Regions from separate parts of the Streptomyces sp. NPDC031379 genome, predicted to be linked through region 4. Evidence: riboswitches for the same ligand, from Rfam matches in the RefSeq annotation. Region 4 holds a riboswitch; each other region holds the start of a gene.
What was found. Region 4 has a riboswitch for cobalamin ahead of ACZ5CW_RS25050 (cobalamin biosynthesis protein). Riboswitches for the same ligand answer to the same signal wherever they lie in the genome.
Positions count from the first base shown of each region.

Region 1: it holds a riboswitch for cobalamin, as region 4 does, so the genes downstream of both, nicT (Nickel transporter NicT) here and ACZ5CW_RS25050 (cobalamin biosynthesis protein) in region 4, are expected to answer to the same signal.
Region 2: it holds a riboswitch for cobalamin, as region 4 does, so the genes downstream of both, ACZ5CW_RS02825 (ribonucleoside-diphosphate reductase subunit alpha) here and ACZ5CW_RS25050 (cobalamin biosynthesis protein) in region 4, are expected to answer to the same signal.
Region 3: it holds a riboswitch for cobalamin, as region 4 does, so the genes downstream of both, metE (5-methyltetrahydropteroyltriglutamate--homocysteine S-methyltransferase) here and ACZ5CW_RS25050 (cobalamin biosynthesis protein) in region 4, are expected to answer to the same signal.

Region 1 is NZ_JBVIIT010000027.1:93,749-98,109, forward strand. It holds gene ACZ5CW_RS33265 (glycosyltransferase family 2 protein) at 1-187, opposite strand, end outside; gene nicT (Nickel transporter NicT) at 358-1,467, opposite strand; cobalamin riboswitch at 1,495-1,682, opposite strand; gene ACZ5CW_RS33275 (ArsR/SmtB family transcription factor) at 1,762-2,118, shown strand; gene ACZ5CW_RS33280 (hypothetical protein) at 2,268-2,684, shown strand; gene ACZ5CW_RS33285 (hypothetical protein) at 2,788-3,015, opposite strand; gene ACZ5CW_RS33290 (hypothetical protein) at 3,098-3,544, opposite strand; gene ACZ5CW_RS33295 (hypothetical protein) at 3,561-4,187, opposite strand.
Region 2 is NZ_JBVIIT010000002.1:3,891-8,251, forward strand. It holds gene ACZ5CW_RS02820 (NACHT domain-containing protein) at 1-2,791, opposite strand, end outside; cobalamin riboswitch at 2,991-3,114, shown strand; gene ACZ5CW_RS02825 (ribonucleoside-diphosphate reductase subunit alpha) at 3,238-4,361, shown strand, end outside.
Region 3 is NZ_JBVIIT010000030.1:29,513-33,873, reverse strand. It holds gene meaB (methylmalonyl Co-A mutase-associated GTPase MeaB) at 1-695, shown strand, start outside; gene ACZ5CW_RS34565 (GAF and ANTAR domain-containing protein) at 700-1,389, opposite strand; cobalamin riboswitch at 1,613-1,831, shown strand; gene metE (5-methyltetrahydropteroyltriglutamate--homocysteine S-methyltransferase) at 1,986-4,304, shown strand.
Region 4 is NZ_JBVIIT010000018.1:64,025-68,385, reverse strand. It holds gene cobN (cobaltochelatase subunit CobN) at 1-11, opposite strand, end outside; gene ACZ5CW_RS25055 (cobyric acid synthase) at 8-1,516, opposite strand; gene ACZ5CW_RS25050 (cobalamin biosynthesis protein) at 1,533-2,477, opposite strand; cobalamin riboswitch at 2,576-2,717, opposite strand; gene ACZ5CW_RS25045 (hypothetical protein) at 2,862-3,089, opposite strand; gene ACZ5CW_RS25040 (inorganic phosphate transporter) at 3,120-4,361, opposite strand, start outside.

The DNA.
Region 1 (4,361 bases), on a different contig from region 4:
CGATGGTGGTGACCTCGCCGGGCAGCGAGAGCCGGTGGGCGAACTCGGGCAGCCGGCAGCCGTTTCCGACGATGACGATGCGGGCCGGAGCGAGGTCCTGCTTGGCCACGGACTCCAGCAGGGCGTCGACCTCGGCGGGCCGGTTGCCCATGGTCACCACGGCGACGGCGATCCTCGGCTCCACCACGTCCCTCACCCCATCCGGCCGACGGCGGCGCCGCGCCTCGACCGCGCGGCGCCCGCCGTTCACCAAGATGTTGCCTCACGTCCGCGGGTTCATCTGACGCCACTTCACTTTGCGGCACCTTTGCTCCGGTTTTGTCCGCGGCGAAGGAGCGGCCTCGCGGGCCGGTCCCCTCAGCTCGTGTCGGTGGCGCGGACGGCCCAGCGCTCCTCGACCTTGGCGAGGCGCCAGTACCCGATGGCCACGGCCCACACGACCACGAACAGGCCGACGATGACGTAGCCCACGTTGTCCAGGTCCAGGGCTGCGATCCAGTCCGTGACGCCGTCGTGCAGACCGAGCTTGTCGTGCAGCACGCCGACCAGCTCGATCGTGCCGACGAAGAAGGCCACCGCGATGGACAGGCCGGTGATGGTGAGGTTGTAGAACACCTTCCGCACCGGGTTGGAGAAGGCCCACTGGTAGGCGAAGTTCATGAACGTGCCGTCGAGGGTGTCGAACAGGCTCATGCCGGCCGCGAACAGCAGCGGCAGGCACAGCACGGCGTACCACGGGAGACCGGCGGCGGCCCCGTTGCCGGCCAGGGCGAGGAGCAGGACCTCCGTCGTGGTGTCGAAGCCGATGCCGAAGAGGAAGCCGAGCGGGAACATCTGGCCGGGGCGGCGGATGGACTTGGTGAGCCGGCCGAGGACACGGTTCATGAAGCCGCGGGAGTCGAGGTGGGCCTCAAGCTCCGCCTCGTCGTAGTGCCCGGCGCGCATCGCCTTGAACACCCGCAGAATGCCGAAGAGCGCGACCAGGTTGAGGGCGGCGATGAGGTACAGGAAGCTGCCGGAGACCGTGGTGCCGACGGTGCCGAGGACCTGGTGGGTCCGCGAGCCGTCGTTCATCAGGGTGCCGGCGAGCTTCGCGCCGCCGGCGACCAGCGCGGCCATGACGACCACCACGCTGGAGTGCCCCAGCGCGAACCAGAAGCCCACCGACACCGGCCGCTTGCCGTCGGCCATCAGCTTGCGGGTGGTGTTGTCGATCGCCGCGATGTGGTCCGCGTCGAAGGCGTGCCGCATGCCCAGCGTGTACGCCGTGATGCCGAGGCCGAGACCGAACGCCTTGGTGCCGACCTCGTAGTGACGGGGGATCACGAGCAGGAACAGGATGCCGAACGCGACCACGTGCAGGGCGACGATCACGGCCAGGAGACCCGCGGTACGGACGGTGTCCTCGCGGCGCCAGCGGAAGGACGGGGCGGCGGCCGTTTCGGGCACGCCTTCGGACACGGTCATGCGTTCACGCTCCAGCACCTCGTGGATCAGCTTCGTGATGCCGTGGCCGGTCTCCTGGCTGACGGGTCGACGCGCCCGCCCCTGCCTTCCCGGCCGTGCGGCCAGTGGCGTGTAGGGGGCGGGAACTTCCCGATCACAGTGGCGAGGGCCGCTCCGGATTGAGCCCCTGAGGGCTGTCACCGGTCTTCCCGAACACCACGGCCCGCTCACACTAGGCGGCGGTGGGTAGCGGCTGCAAGGCTGCACAACTGAACAGATATGGAGGCCAGGGCCGCCGGCTGCGATGATGGGGCCATGCATCTCGTCCCCGTGGAACGTGCCGGGCAGCGCACCATCGACGGCCATCGGGTCTGCGACGCCATCGCCGCCGTAGGCGAGCCGGAGCGGGTACGCGCCTGGGCCGACCGCTTCTCGCTGCTCTCCGATCCCGGACGCCTGTCCCTGCTGCTCGCGCTCCACGAGGCCGGCCCGATCGCCGTCTCCGACCTCGCCGTCGCCACCGGGATGAGGGACACCGCCGTCTCCCAGGCGCTGCGCCTGCTGCGGGCCGCGGGCGTCGTCGAGGGCCGCAAGGACGGCCGCGTCGTGCGCTACCGACTGGTCGACGAATCGATCTCCGAACTGCTGAAGCACTGCGCCGCACGCGACTGACACGCCACCGGCCACCGCGGGCAGCCGGGCCCCACCCCCCTGGGGGCACAACCACCCTTCTATAGAGTGACCATGACTGATCGTCACCGCTGCCGGTGAAACGAAGCAGCGTCTCGGCGATCCGCAGTACACGGAAACAGGGGAACCACATGGGCCTGATACACAAGCGCGTCGGCACGATCCTCGGCATGGGCGCGATGCTCGTCGGCGCGGCGCTCACCACCGGGGCCGGCACCGCCAGCGCCATGGACCCGGACGGGTCGTACACCATCACCATCCACAACTCCAAGGGAACGGTGATCGGGTACGCCCGCTGGAACGCCGACCCGCAGCCCGCCCCGAACATCCCGGGCGACGCCCTCATCGCCAAGGACGTCTACGCCGACGGCCTGGGCATCCAGGCGGAACTCAGCAACGGCCGCGTCGCCTCCACCCTGGGCCACGACTCCCCCTACACGAAGATCGTCCCCGGCAACCTCCCCGAGGGCACGGCGTACAAGCTGCGGGGATGCATCGTGACCAGCACCTACCGGGAGTGCTCGCCCTGGCACGACGTCCGCGCCTGAGCCGCGAGCCGAGAAGACCCCGGGCCGGATGTGATCCGACCTGGGGTCTCCATGGAACCGCTTTCGGGGCCAGGTGCACGCGACCTGTCCGTGAAGCCGGATTCTAGTAGAAGAGAATCAGGCCCCCGATGGCGGTAAATATGACTTCTCCGGCCTGCTGGGGAGGGTTTGCGTTGGCGACGGCGACGGCCTGCTCGGGGTTGGCGTAAATTCCGTTCCAACGCCAGCGCTGTCCCTCGGCGAGAGCTGCTGAGCGCGTCTTGAAGGCGATGCCTTCCTCTACAGTCAGAATCCTGTCGAGGGGGACCTGCTCATTGCCTTTACCGGTCATGGCACTACACACTCCTTCGTCGCTGATCGCGAACCATAGGGGGGCGCCTCTCCCGGACCGAGCGAGGCGCCATTCATGCGAGTCACCCTTCGGGCTGCAGGGACAGCTTCCGGTTGCGCCACCAGCCCCACACGGTGATGCGGTTGAGTCCCTTACGGCGCCGGGCACAGCTTCCGCACTCAGGGATGCGTGCCCGGCGCGTGATGGCCGATATCACGTCACCCAGGCCGACCGCACCCTTCCACCCGTGGCCGGCGCCGAGCGAAGGCAGCTGCCTTTCGAGGTTTTCCCAGGCCACGGACATACCCGGAACGAGTTCGATGAGTTTTTTTTCCTCACCGCTCATGATTTCCACGTCCGGGTGTGCGAGGAGCTTTTCGGCAACCTCTCCGTCGGCGATCCCGACGTACGCGATCTGGCTGCCGCGAACGATGATCGCGTCAGGAACATCGTATTTCAGCGCCGGCAGTCCATCTCTTCCCGCTCGCTGTTCGACCGGCACGGTCAGCCAGTGAATGACGGTTCTCACGTCGCGATCTCCCGTGTCACGTGTGGCAGCATCCGGTGACCATGCTGCACAGCCAGCCGCAATCGCACGCCACGCAGGCGGCACATCGGGCCGCGCAGAGCCCACAGGTGGCTGCCAGGCAGGCGACCACCGCGGGCAGGGCGCCCAGCGGGAGGCAACTGGCCAGCGAACCCAGGCAGACGCCGCCGCACTTGCTCGCGAGACAGCCTCTGAAGGCATCCCAGAGGCCGTCTGCGGCGACGAGGTCCCCGCTCGTGTCGACGGTGAATTCCTCGGCGTTGAGCCAGCTCCCGTCCCTCTGGACGAGGGCCCTCACCACCGGCACTCCCGGCACGGGGGCGGCGTCCACTGCGGGGCGGGTGTCGATGCTGGCGGCTATGAAACCTATCCGCTGCTCCCCTGAACTCGGCCCCTCGCCGAACACCATCCTGGCCGAGTACTGGGCCACGACTGCGCCGCTTTCCCGATCACGCACCGACCGTTCGAACTGGGCGCTGAACTCCACACCGAAGGCACTTGGGATCTCGTCCACCTGGCCGAGCGCGTACTGCGCGGAAAGAGCGTGCTGCAGTTCGGACAGCCTCGCCTCCGGGTGAGCACGGATCGAATCGAACTGCGGCAGCGCTGACTCATTGGTCAGCATTGACCACTGCTCCTGCCTGACGGAAGGATTCGACATCTCCTTCTCCTCTCTCCCTGCGGATTGGGTGGTCACCCAGAGGGCAGACCGCCCGCCTCGTTCACATCATGTACCGCCGTGAGTTGACCCGCACGCTGAAACAATTCTGCTACCGGTTTGCTTTTTGACTGCTCGTAA
Region 2 (4,361 bases), on a different contig from region 4:
CCCACAGGCACAGCGCCTGGAGGAGGTTGAGCTGCGCGTACCAGCAGCGGCTCTGCTGCAGTACGGTCTCCGCCTGCCGGATCAGGTCGGCACGGGAGCCCAGGTGGCTGTGCGGATGGCGTTTGCGGCGGTTGGCCGCGTACTTGAAGCCCTGTGACAGGGCGGTCTCCAGAGCGAGCGGCAGATCGGGGGCGCCGCCGGTGTACCCCGGGTCGAGGTGGCGCAGCCACTTGGTGAGGCGTTCGCGGGCCTCGTCACGGTGGACGTCGTCGACGGAGCCGAGGAGCATGGGGATCATCCAGGCCCGCATCACGAACTCGCGCAGCAGAGCGGCGCGTTTCTCCGTGTACCGCCGGTTGAGGGCCCGCCGGCGCTGTTGCAGCACCGCGATGCGCTGGGCCCGTACCGCCGAGGAGACGCGGGCGGCGCGCGCCTCGCGCATCTCGGCGGCCCACGCCGCGTACCGCTGTCTCCTCCAGGCCTTCAGGCCGCCGACCTTCGTGGTGTACTCCTGCACGGGGTCGGTGTGCACGCCGATCCACTCGCGGACCACCGCGAACGCCGGGTTGCCCCCGCTGCCGAACTCCTGGGCGGCCGCGAGGCGGATGGAGTACGCGGGCTCGGCCTTGCCGATCTCGAAGAGCTGTTTGTACAGCGGCGTGGTGTCGATCCTGTCGGCGGCGGCCCGCAGCGCGGTGCCGAGCTGCTTGAGCAGTCCCAGCTTCGCCTCCTCCACGGTGCGCGCGTCACCCCTGATCTGCGACCACCTGTCGTGCACCGTGCGGACGACGTCGGCGATCGGCCGCGGGTCCTCCTCCACGCTCTCGATCTCCAGCGCCGCCGTGTACAGGTCGAGGGTCTTGGGGTCGCCGGGGCGGCGGTCCGCGGTCGCCCGCAGCCGGTGGGCCAGCGACCGTCCGGGGACCGGGGCCTGCCGCAGCCGCCCCTTCACCGCCTTCTTCAGCTCGGCGCTCACGCTCCCGCCCTCCACGTACCGGTCCGCGGCCCGCCGGCGGGACATCAGGACCAGGGTGATCAGCAACTCCCTGCTGGGTCCCGGTGGTTGCAGCGCCTGCTGGACCAGCTCGCCGGCGCCGCGCTCGCCCAGGCGGTACAGCGCGCGGTGGCCGAAGTACGCCTGGATGATGCTGTGCGGGAAGCGGACCTTCTGCTCGAAGCCCTCCACCAGCTTCAGCTTGTCGGCCTGGGCCGCGAAGCGGGCGAGGACGGCGTGGCACTGGACCGGGTTCCCCTCCCTCAGCCGCTTGCCCACCTCCGGACTCACCCGGTCGCAGAGCAGGCCCCAGATCTGCTGCCGGTGCCACTCGGAGGAGGCGTCCCCCCGCTTGCCGTTCGGGGTGAAGCCGCGCTGTTCCCAGGCACGTCCGGCACGGGCCCGCGCCCGCCGGGCCGGGCCGGGCCGGACGTCCGGGCCCAGCAGCTCTGCGAAGCCGACCTCCAGTTTGTCCTGGAGCAGTCCGATGCAGGCCAGGGCCGAGACCACCTCCAGGGTGTCGCCGCGCTCCTGCGGACCGAGCGCCACGTCGTCGCGGAGCCGTCCCTCCAGCAGGGCGTGCTCCCACGTCTCCAGCAGCCACAGCCGCAGCTGGCTGCGGTCCTCGCTGCGGGTGTCCAGCCGTCGCGGATCCCTGCGGCGGTCGCGTTCCAGGGCGCCGTGGTGGTGCAGCTCCCGGGCGATCTGCAGGTAGATGGGCGACTCGGTCATCTCCGCCGTCTCCACGATCCAGTCGATGCGCCGCTCGTCCGTCTCCGGCACTCTCGACTCGACGAAGCGCAATGCCTCCTCCTCGCTGAGCGGTTCCAGCTCCACGATGGCGGCGGGGGTGCTCTCCAGCGGGCTGTGCGGCCGGGAGGCGATGACGAGGGGCAGCCGCTCCTGATAGGCGCGTTCGATGGCCTTGCGGATGATGTTGTCCCGGTCCTCCTGGAGCCCCGGGTCGAGGACGGCCTCCTCCAGGCCGTCGGCGATGACGACCACCTTGTCGTCGGCGATCAGCTGCTGCCAGACCCGCTCGGTCTTGGTGCGCGCCAGGATGCCGTGGGGCGCCTCCTCGGCGAAACGTCGCTGGGCCATGCGCTCGAAGTTCAGGTCGGGGCCGGTGGCGTCCCGCAGCCGGATCGGCACGGGCACGGCACGCTGCCGGGCCAGCATCTCGGTGAGCCGTACCAGTACGGCCGTCTTGCCGACCCCCACCCCGCCGACGAGCAGATACGGTCTGCGCGTGTCACGGCTGCGCAACCGCTGGGCGATGACCTCGGCGACCTCCTCCCGGCCGACGATCTCGGCGGTGTCCGGTCCGGCGGTGACCACCAGGTCCTGCGGGCGTCTGCGTGCCTTCGCCAGGTAGCGGTGCTTGGTCCAGGCGTACCAGCAGAACAGGAAGCAGGTGGCGGCGAGCGAGGCGGTGAGGACGGGACCCAGGACGCGGAAGAAGGCGTCGTCGAACGCCGGGTTGTCCTTGCGCCAGTCCTCGAAGCCGGTCGTCTTCGCGTCGGAGAACCAGAGGTACAGGCCTTCTCCGGCCCAGGCGAGCAGCGCGAGCGCGGCGACGGTCCAGACGATCCTGGTGGCGTTGGTGTAGGAGAACCATCTGCGCCACTTCTTGGGCCGGGTGGTGTCCTGGCGGGCTTCCCAACGGACCGTCATGCCGTGCCAGTAGCCGAGACAGAGCCGGTGGCCCCGGCGTCCCAACCCCCTCAGCGGTAGGGTCGCCATGGGTGCGCTGCGCGGCCGCTCCTTGCCCGGCGGGTGACGGACGACCTTCGGCATCGTGCACTCTCCTCCTGTGCCTGCTCGGGACGGAGGACCCCTGGACGCCGACGCCTACTTCCATGGAAGCACTCCCGGCGCGCCCCGCAACCCGGCCCGCGGCCAGGCCCGCGGGCCACGGAAGTTGACCCTCTGAAGCCGCCGCACCACGCAACAGACACAACATGTGGGGGTGACACGGCAGCCCAGCACTAGATGTATGCTCATCCTCGCTGTCGCCGCAGGGGAATCCGGTGCGAATCCGGAACTGTCCCGCAACGGTGTACTTGCGTGCATCCGCACGCCCGTTCAGTCCGAGGACCTGCCGGCAGCGCGCCCGGCCGTCCGGTCCGGGTGCCTTGAGACGTCCGGGCCTCGTGGAGTGGGCCGGTGGACGCGACGCCGTGCGCGCTCGTGGCTGCCCCTGCCCTCCGCCAGGCCCCGTGCCGAGCGAGGGAGAGCCCCACGTGACCATCGCGCCAGCCGATCCGGCTTCAGTCAGCGAGCTGAAGACCGACGGTCCCGGTGCCGCGCTGCTGCGGACCCTGACCGAGCTGACCGCCGACCTCCCCGACGCCGACCCCGGCCGGGTCGCCGCCGCCGCGCTGCGGGGCCGGTCCGCGAGGGCCGACGAGGCGGAGTTGCGCGAGCTGGCCACGGAGGCGGCCGCGGGCCTGATCTCCGAGGACCCCGCCTACTCCAGGCTGGCCGCCCGGCTGCTGACCCTGGCCATCCGGGACGAGGCCGCCTCGCAGGGCGTGCGGTCCTTCACCGAGTCCGTCGCCGTGGGGCACCGGGAGGGTCTCATCGCGGACCGGACCGCCGAGTTCGTGCGGCTGCACGCCGAGCGGCTCGACGCGCTGATCGACCCGCAGGCCGACGACCGCTTCGGTTATTTCGGGCTGCGCACCCTGCACAGCCGCTACCTGCTGCGGCACCCGATCACCCGCAAGGTCGTCGAGACGCCCCAGCACTTCATGCTGCGCGTGGCCGGCGGACTCGCGGAGGACGACACCACCCGCTCGGTGGACGAGGTCGCGGCGCTCTACGGGCTCATGAGCCGCCTCGACTACCTGCCCTCCTCCCCCACCCTCTTCAACTCCGGTACCCGGCACCCGCAGATGTCGTCCTGCTACCTGCTCGACTCCCCGCTGGACGAGCTGGACTCCATCTACGACCGCTACCACCAGGTCGCCCGCCTCTCCAAGCACGCCGGCGGCATCGGTCTGTCGTACTCCCGGATCCGTTCGCGCGGTTCGCTGATCCGCGGCACCAACGGGCACTCCAACGGCATCGTCCCGTTCCTGAAGACCCTGGACGCCTCGGTGGCCGCCGTGAACCAGGGCGGCCGGCGCAAGGGCGCGGCCGCGGTGTACCTGGAGACCTGGCACTCCGACATCGAGGAGTTCCTGGAGCTGCGCGACAACACCGGTGAGGACGCCCGGCGTACGCACAACCTGAACCTCGCGCACTGGATCCCGGACGAGTTCATGCGCCGGGTCAACGCCGACGAGCAGTGGTCGCTGTTCTCCCCGGCGGACGTGCCGGAGCTGGTGGACCTGTGGGGCGAGGAGTTCGACGCCGCCTACCG
Region 3 (4,361 bases), on a different contig from region 4:
AGACCCGGATGGAGCGGCTCGCGGTGGACCCGGACGCCTTCGTCCGGCCCTCCCCCAGCGCGGGCACGCTGGGCGGGGTCGCGAAGGCCACCCGGGAGTCGATGGTGGTCATGGAGGCGGCGGGCTACGACGTGGTCCTCGTGGAGACCGTCGGCGTCGGCCAGTCGGAGACCGCGGTCGCCGACATGGTCGACTCCTTCCTGCTGCTGACCCTGGCGCGCACCGGAGACCAGCTGCAGGGCATCAAGAAGGGCGTCCTGGAGCTGGCCGACGTGATCGCCGTCAACAAGGCGGACGGTCCGCACGAGCGCGACGCGCGGGCCGCCGCCCGGGAACTGGCCGGGGCGCTGCGCCTGATGCACGGCAAGGACGCCTTCTGGACGCCCCCGGTGCTGCACTGCAGCGCCCGGGAGTCGACCGGCCTGGACACGGTGTGGGAGCGGCTGGAGCAGCACCGTACGCTGCTCGACTCCACCGGGCGGCTCGCCGCCAAGCGGCGGGACCAGCAGGTCGGCTGGACCTGGGCGATGGTCCGCGACGAACTGCTCGGCCGGCTGCACGCCGACCCGGCGGTGCGCGAGGCCGCGCCGGACCTGGAAGGGCAGGTCCGGGAGGGCCGGTTGACCGCGACGCTGGCCGCGGAGCGCATCCTGGCGGCGTTCGAGGGGCGTACGACTCCCCCGGCCGGCGCCTGAGGGGTCAGTTCGGCCCGCCGTGTTCGCAGATCCGGCGGGCCACCTCCCGGAGTTTGACGTTGTGCTCCTGGGAGTAGCGGCGCAGCACGTCGAAGGCCTGGTCCTCGGTGAGCCGGTGGCTGCCCATGAGGATGCCCATGGCCTCCCCGATCACGTGCCGGGTGGCGACGGCCTCCTCCATCTGGGCGTGCGTGCGGGCGCTGGAGAAGGCGACCGCGGCGTGCGAGGCGAGCAGCCAGCCGGCCGTCTCACTGACCTCGGTGAACGCGCCCGGGCTGCGGGAGTACAGGTTCAGCGCGCCGAGGTCCTCGTCCTCGGTGAAGAGCAGGAAGCCCATCATGCTGCCGAGGCCCAGCTCCCGGGCCCGGGTCACGTAGGCGGGCCAGCGCGGCTGCTCGGTCCGGAAGTCGGCGATCCGGAACACCCGCTCCTCCTGCTGCCGGCGGGCCGCGTCGAAGCAGGGGCCTTCTCGCAGGCGTTCCTGCAGCCGGTCGCTGTCGATCACGAGCTGGTGGGTCGGGGCGAGGGTCCGCGCGCCCTTTCCGTGCAGGATGAGGATGCCGGCCGCGTCACAGCCGGCGACGAGCCGGGTGGCGGAGGCGGTGATCCGCTCCAGGGTGGCGGTCACCGAGTCCTGCGCCAGCAGGTCGCGCGCAAAGGCCGCCAGCTGTTCGGCGAACGTGCGCCAGTCCATCGCGCCTCCTGAGTCCCGGCCGCCGTCCACCACGTCGCCTGCCCACTCCCCACCGTCTCCTGCCCACTCCCTACCATCGCATCCGCCCACCGCGCCGACGACGCGCGGCTCGACCGCCCCGCGGCGCGGCGGAAGGGCGGCGCAACCGCCCGGACGAGGCTGCCGGGCCGCCCGCGCCGGGTCCGGGTTGCGCATACCCGGCCACGACCGGGCATCACCCGCTAGGCTGACCCGTGCAGCTGGTTCGCCCCGTCCGCCAGGCGGGAGCGTCGCAAGAGGGAACCCGGTGGGAATCCGGGACTGCCCCGCAGCGGTGAGCGGGAACGACCGCCGTCATACGCACTGGGCCCGAGAGGGCCTGGGAAGCGACGGCCAGTAGGTGTCCTCCATTCGTGAGGACGTGCCCGCGAGTCCGAAGACCTGCCAACTGCCCGCGTGCGAACACTCGTACGCGGACATCCCGGTGACCTCGAGGGCGGGTCGGCGTACACCACCGCACGGAACGGCCGTGGGCCGCCGCCGTCCGGTACGTCACCCCTTCGCGCTCTCGTCCCGTCCCCGGGATCTCAGGGATTCATCTCGCGAAGGAGATCTCCGTGACCACCACGTCCGCAGCCGCGGCAGCACGGGCCACCGTGTACGGCTACCCCCGACAGGGGCAGGGCCGGGAACTGAAGAAGGCCGTCGAGGGCTACTGGCAGGGCCGTGTCGGCGCCGACGCCCTCCGGCGGACCGCGGCCGAACTGCGCCGCGCCAACTGGCGGCAGCTGGCCGAGGCCGGCCTCGACGAGGTCCCGACCGGCGACTTCTCGTACTACGACCATGTCCTGGACACCACCGTCATGGTCGGCGCGATCCCCGCACGCCACCGGGAGGCCGTCGCCGCCGACCCGCTCGCCGGGTACTTCGCGATGGCCCGCGGCACCCAGGACGCGGCGCCGCTGGAGATGACCAAGTGGTTCGACACCAACTACCACTATCTCGTCCCGGAGCTGGGCCCGGACACCGTCTTCACGGCCGACTCCGCCAAGCAGGTCGCCGAACTGGGGGAAGCCCTCGCCCTGGGGCTCACGCCCCGGCCGGTCCTCGTGGGCCCCGTCACCTACCTCCTGCTGTCCAAGCCCGCCCCCGGCGTGGCCGGCGGCTTCGACCCGCTCACCCTGCTCGACCGGCTGCTGCCCGTCTATGCCGAGGTGCTCGCCGACCTGCGCGCGGCCGGCGCGGAGTGGGTCCAGCTCGACGAGCCCGCGCTGGTCCAGGACCGCACCCCGGCCGAGCTGAACGCCGCGGCCCGCGCCTACCACGGCCTCGGCACCCTCACGGACCGGCCCAAACTGCTGGTCGCCTCCTACTTCGACCGCCTCGGCGAGGCCCTGCCGATGCTCGCCAAGGCGCCGGTCGAAGGGCTCGCCCTGGACTTCACGGAGACGGCCGCCGCCCACCTCGACGCGCTCGCCGCCGTCGGCGGACTGCCCGGCAAGCGGCTGGTCGCCGGCGTGGTCAGCGGCCGCAACGTCTGGGTGAACGACCTGGGGAGGTCCCTCGCCACCCTCGGCACCCTGCTCGGCCTGGCCGACCGGGTCGACGTGTCCGCCTCCTGCTCCCTGCTGCACGTCCCCCTCGACGCGGCGGCTGAGCGGGACATCGAGCCGCAGATCCGGCGCTGGCTCGCCTTCGCCCGGCAGAAGACCGCCGAGATCGTCACGCTCGCCAAGGGCCTGTCCCACGGCACCGCCGCGATCACCGCGGAACTGGCGGCGAACCGGGCCGACCTGGCCTCCCGCGCGACCTCACCCCTCACCCGCGACCCCGCCGTCCGCGCCCGTACCGCAGCCGTCACCGAGGCGGACGCCCGCCGCTCCCAGCCCTACCCCGAGCGGGCCGCCGCCCAGCGGGCCCAGCTGCGCCTGCCGCTGCTGCCCACGACCACCATCGGCTCCTTCCCGCAGACCGGCGAACTGCGCACCGCCCGGGCCGACCTGCGCGCGGGACGGATCGACACGGCCGGCTACGAGGACCGCATCCGGGCGGAGATCCAGGAGGTGATCGCCTTCCAGGAGAAGGCCGGACTGGACGTTCTGGTGCACGGGGAGGCCGAACGCAACGACATGGTCCAGTACTTCGCCGAGCAGCTCACGGGCTACCTCGCCACCCGGCACGGCTGGGTCCAGTCCTACGGCACCCGTTACGTCCGCCCGCCGATCCTCGCCGGCGACGTCTCGCGCCCCGAGCCGATGACCGTGCGCTGGACGACGTACGCCCAGTCCCTCACCGGCCGCCCCGTCAAGGGCATGCTCACCGGCCCCGTCACCATGCTCGCCTGGTCCTTCGTCCGCGACGACCAGCCCCTCGCCGACACCGCCCGCCAGGTCGCCCTCGCCCTGCGGGACGAGGTGAACGACCTGGAGGCGGCGGGCACTTCGGTCATCCAGGTCGACGAACCCGCCCTGCGGGAGACGCTGCCGCTGCGTGCCGACGACCACCGCGCCTACCTGGCCTGGGCCACGGAGGCCTTCCGGCTCACCACCGCCGGCGTGCGCCCGGACACCCAGGTGCACACCCATATGTGCTACGCCGAGTTCGGCGACGTCGTCCAGGCCATCGACGACCTCGACGCGGACGTCATCAGCCTGGAGGCGGCCCGCTCCCACATGCAGGTCGCCCGTGAACTCGCCGCCCACGGCTACCCGCGCGAGGCCGGACCCGGCGTCTACGACATCCACTCCCCGCGCGTACCCGGCGCGGACGAGGCGGCCGGCCTCCTGCGCACCGGCCTGCGGGCCATCCCGGCCGAACGCCTGTGGGTCAACCCCGACTGCGGGCTGAAGACCCGCGGCTGGCCGGAGACCCGGGCCGCCCTGGAGAACCTGGTCACCGCCGCCCTCACGGTACGAGCGGAGCTGTCACAGGACTAGGGGGCTCCGTTTGGATCAGCCCGGTTCCGGGAGGTTCCCGGAACCGGGCCCTTCGCC
Region 4 (4,361 bases):
ACTGTGCTCATGCGGGCGCTCCCGGTGGAATGAAAGGCAGTCCTTGCGGCGCGCCCGACTCGATGAGCCGCCACAGCGCGTCCGTGTCCGCGTGCTGTTCGATCAGGTCGCCGAGCCGGTCGAGCTGCTCCTCGCGCAGCGCGGCGAAGGACGTGTCCGGGGCCGGCACGAAGCGGCGGCCCGCGGCGGCGGCCACCTCGCGCAGGAAGGCCCGCCGGAAACCGTCCGACTCCAGGGAGCCGTGCCAGTGGGTGCCCCAGGTCTGGCCGACCCGGCAGCCGTCCAGGAAGGCATCGCCACCGGTCACTTCGGCGACCCCGTGATGGATCTCGTACCCTTCGACGTGCTCGCCGAGGGCTTCCCCGACGGGCCGGGTGAGCGTCTTCTCGCGGGCGAACCGCACCCGGACCGGCAGGACGCCGAGCCCCTCGACGTCCCCGCGACGGCTCTCGACCTCGTCCTCGATGTGCTCGCCGAGGATCTGGAAGCCGCCGCAGATGCCGAGGACGGGCCTGCCCTCGTGCGCCCTCCTGACGATGGCCCGCGCGAGTCCCCGCTCCCGCAGCCACTCCAGCGCCCGGACGGTGCCCCGGGTCCCCGGCACGACGACGAGATCGGCGTCCGCCAGCTCCTCCGGACGGTCCACGAAGCGCACCACGACCCCCGGTTCGGCGGCCAGCGCGTCCACGTCCGTGAAGTTGGACATGAGCGGGATCGCGCACACGGCGACCCGCAGCACGTCCTCGCCGACCGGGGGAGCGACGGTGGACTCCCGGACGGTCCCGCGCAGCGACACCCGCAGCCCGTCCTCCTCGTCGATGCCGAGCCCGTGCCGGAACGGCAGCACGCCGTACGTCCGCCGCCCGGTGAGGCCCTGGAGCATGTCCAGCCCCGGTTCCAGCAGGGAGACATCGCCCCGGAACTTGTTCACCAGGAACCCGGCGACCCGTTCCTGGTCCTCGGGCGAGAGCAGGGCGACCGTGCCGAAGAAGGAGGCGAAGACGCCCCCGCGGTCGATGTCCCCCACCACCAGCACGGGCAGCCCCGCGCCCCGGGCGATGCCCATGTTGACGATGTCGGTCCGTCGCAGGTTGATCTCGGCCGGGCTCCCCGCCCCCTCACAGATCACCGCGTCATACGTGCCCCGCAACTCGGCCAGGCACTCCAGCACGGTGCCGAGCAGCCGCTGCTGCCGCCCACCGTGGTACCCGCGCGCGCTCATCTCGCCCACCGGCTTGCCCAGCAGCACCACCTGGCTGCTCTGCTCGCCACCGGGCTTGAGCAGCACCGGGTTCATCAGCGCGGTCGGCTCGACCCGGCAGGCCTGCGCCTGCATCGCCTGCGCCCGCCCGATCTCCGCGCCCTCCCTCGTCACGAACGAGTTGAGGGACATGTTCTGCGCCTTGAACGGCGCGACCTTCACACCCTGCCGCACCAGCCACCGGCAGATCCCGGCCGTCACGACGCTCTTGCCGGCGTCGGAGGTGGTGCCGGCGACGAGGAGACCCCCGTTCACTTCCCATGCCCCCCGTTCACTTCCCACGTCCCTTCACGAGTCGGCGCGCGGCGACCGTGACGCCGAGCGCGAGCAGGCCGACGCGGCGGGAGAGCCGCACGGCCCGGTCGATGTCGGTCACCTCGACGGCCCGCCCGGCTTCCCCGCCCAGCACGGGGCGGTGTTCGACCCGGCCGCCGTAGGAGAGCGTCCCGCCCAGGCGCACCCCGAGGGCGCCCGCGAAGGAGGCCTCCACGGGCCCGGCGTTCGGGCTCGGGTGCCGGGACGCGTCGGCCCGCCAGGCTCGTGCGGCACCCCGCGGATCGGGGCCGGCGCACACGGCGAGGACGGCGGTCAGCCGGGCCCCCGGCCAGCCGGCGAGGTCGTCGAGGCGGGCGGAGGCCCAGCCGAAGCGCCGGAACCGGCGGGACTTGTGACCGACCATCGCGTCGAGGGTGTTGACCGCACGGAACCCGAGCAGCCCCGGCACCCCGCCCACGGCACCCCACACCAGCGCGCCCACGACCGCGTCGGAGGTGTTCTCGGCGACCGACTCGACCACGGCCCGGGCGATCCCGTCGGCGTCCAGCGCCTGCGGGTCGCGGCCGCACAGATGGGGCAGCCGGGCGCGGGCCGCCTCGACGTCCCCGGCCTCCAGGGCACGCCCGATGGTGCGGGCCTCCCGGGCGAGCGAGGTGCCGCCGACGACCGCCCACGTGGCGGCGGCGGTCAGCGCGGCGGAGGCGGCGGGGGAGGGGCGTACGGCGCGTGCCGCCAGCGCGCCGAGCGCGGCGGCGCCACCGGCGCACACGGCGGTGTGCAGGGCGCCCCAGCCGCGGTGGTCGTGCCACAACACGCGTTCCACGGCCGCGGCCGCCCGGCCGAACGCGGCGACCGGGTGCCCCCGGCGTGGATCGCCGAGGAGCAGGTCACCGAGAAGACCGGCGGCGGCGCCGTACGCGTAGGAGCGATCGGCACCCATCGGCTCAGCCGGCCGTGGGTACAGGAGCGGGCCTGGTACGGGTCCTTCGGCAGCCGAGCATGGCGATCTAGGTCCTCACTCAGGGTGTCCGCGCCCTGGTTCGACGAGATTCGGCGGTGAGAGTTCCTGGCTCCCGGGGGTTCTTCCCCGGTCACAGTGGCGGGACCGCGCCGGATTCGCACCGGCTTCCTCTCTTGCCGCCGTACATGGCCTGGGCAGTCCACCACGCGCCCGGAACGGCCGTCAACTTGCTGTTGACCTGCGTGGGGAGAGTGTGCCGATCCCCACACCGTGGGGCGGGCGGGCATGCCAGAGGCTCCCCTTCGCAACAGCTGGAGGGGAGCCTCGGAGTGCTCGGTCAGGCCTGCGCCGACGGACGCCGGGTCAGGCCTTGCCGACGATCAGGTAGATGCCGTACGCCACCGCCGCCGCGCAGGCCGCGAAGCAGACGTAGGCGCCGGTGACGGCGAGGGTCGCGGAGCCGCCCTGGGCCGCGGCCTTCTCGCGCCGCGACAGACCGTTGATGCCGAGGGTGAACAGGGCCACCAGGCCCACCGTGAACACGAGGCTGACGCCGAAGACGGAACCGAGGGCCGCCCAGTCGATCTTCATGATGCTTCCTTGGTGAACGAGTGCTCGGGGTCAGACCGCGGCGGCCGGCGGGGCCGCCGGGGCGGCGGGGGCCGGTTCGGCGACGGGGGCGGGGATGGTGGCCGTCAGGCCCTCGGTGACCGTGCCCACCGGGGGCGGGGTCACGGCGGCGATGGCGGTGGTCACCACGCCGGCCGGCTCCTCGGTCTCGGTGACGACGTTGGTGTGGTCGACGACCTCGCGGCGGGAGATCTTCCAGATCGCGGCGCTGGCGGCGATCAGGAAGACGGCGACGGCGGCGGTGCCCCAGTCACCCAGGTCGGTGACGGACTCGGCGCCCGCGCCCACCAGGGCGGCGGCCGGCAGGGTCAGCGCCCAGGCGGCGAACATGCGGGTCGCGGTGGACCAGCGGACCACACCGCCCTTGCGGCCCAGACCGGCGCCCATCACCGAGCCCGAGACGACATGGGTGGTGGAGAGGGAGAAGCCGAGGTGGGAGGAGGCCAGGATGGCGGTCGCGGCGCTGGTCTGGGCGGCGAAGCCCTGGCGCGGCTCCAGGTCGGTCAGGCCCTTGCCCATGGTGCGGATGATGCGCCAGCCGCCGATGTAGGTGCCGAGCGCGATCGCCAGGCCGGCGGAGAGGATCACCCAGGTGGGAGGGTTCGAGCCGGGGGCGAGGGAGCCGCCCGCGATGAGGGCGAGGGTGATGATGCCCATCGTCTTCTGGGCGTCGTTGGTGCCGTGGGCGAGGGAGACCAGGCCGGCGGAGGCGATCTGGCCGGCGCGGTAGCCCTTGCGGGTGGCCTCGCCGTCGGCCGTGCCGCCGATGCCGTAGGAGAAACGGGTGGCCAGCAGTGACGCGAGGCCCGCCACGATCGGCGCGGCGACCGCCGGCAGCAGCACCTTGGTGACCAGGACGTCACCGTGGACGGCGCCGAAGCCCGCGGAGGCGACGGTGGCGCCGACCAGGCCGCCCATCAGGGCGTGGGAGGAGCTGGAGGGGAGGCCCACCAGCCAGGTCAGCAGGTTCCAGAGGATCGCGCCGACCAGGGCGGCGAAGATGACCTCGGGACGGATGCCGGTCTCGTCGACGAGACCCTTGGAGATCGTGTTGGCGACCTCCACCGAGAGGAAGGCGCCCCCAAGATTGAGGACGGCGGACATGGTCACCGCGATCTTGGGCTTCAGAGCGCCTGTGGAGATGGTGGTGGCCATCGCGTTCGCGGTGTCGTGGAAACCGTTCGTGAAATCGAACGCGAGTGCGGTCACCACCACAATCGCGAGGATCAGCGA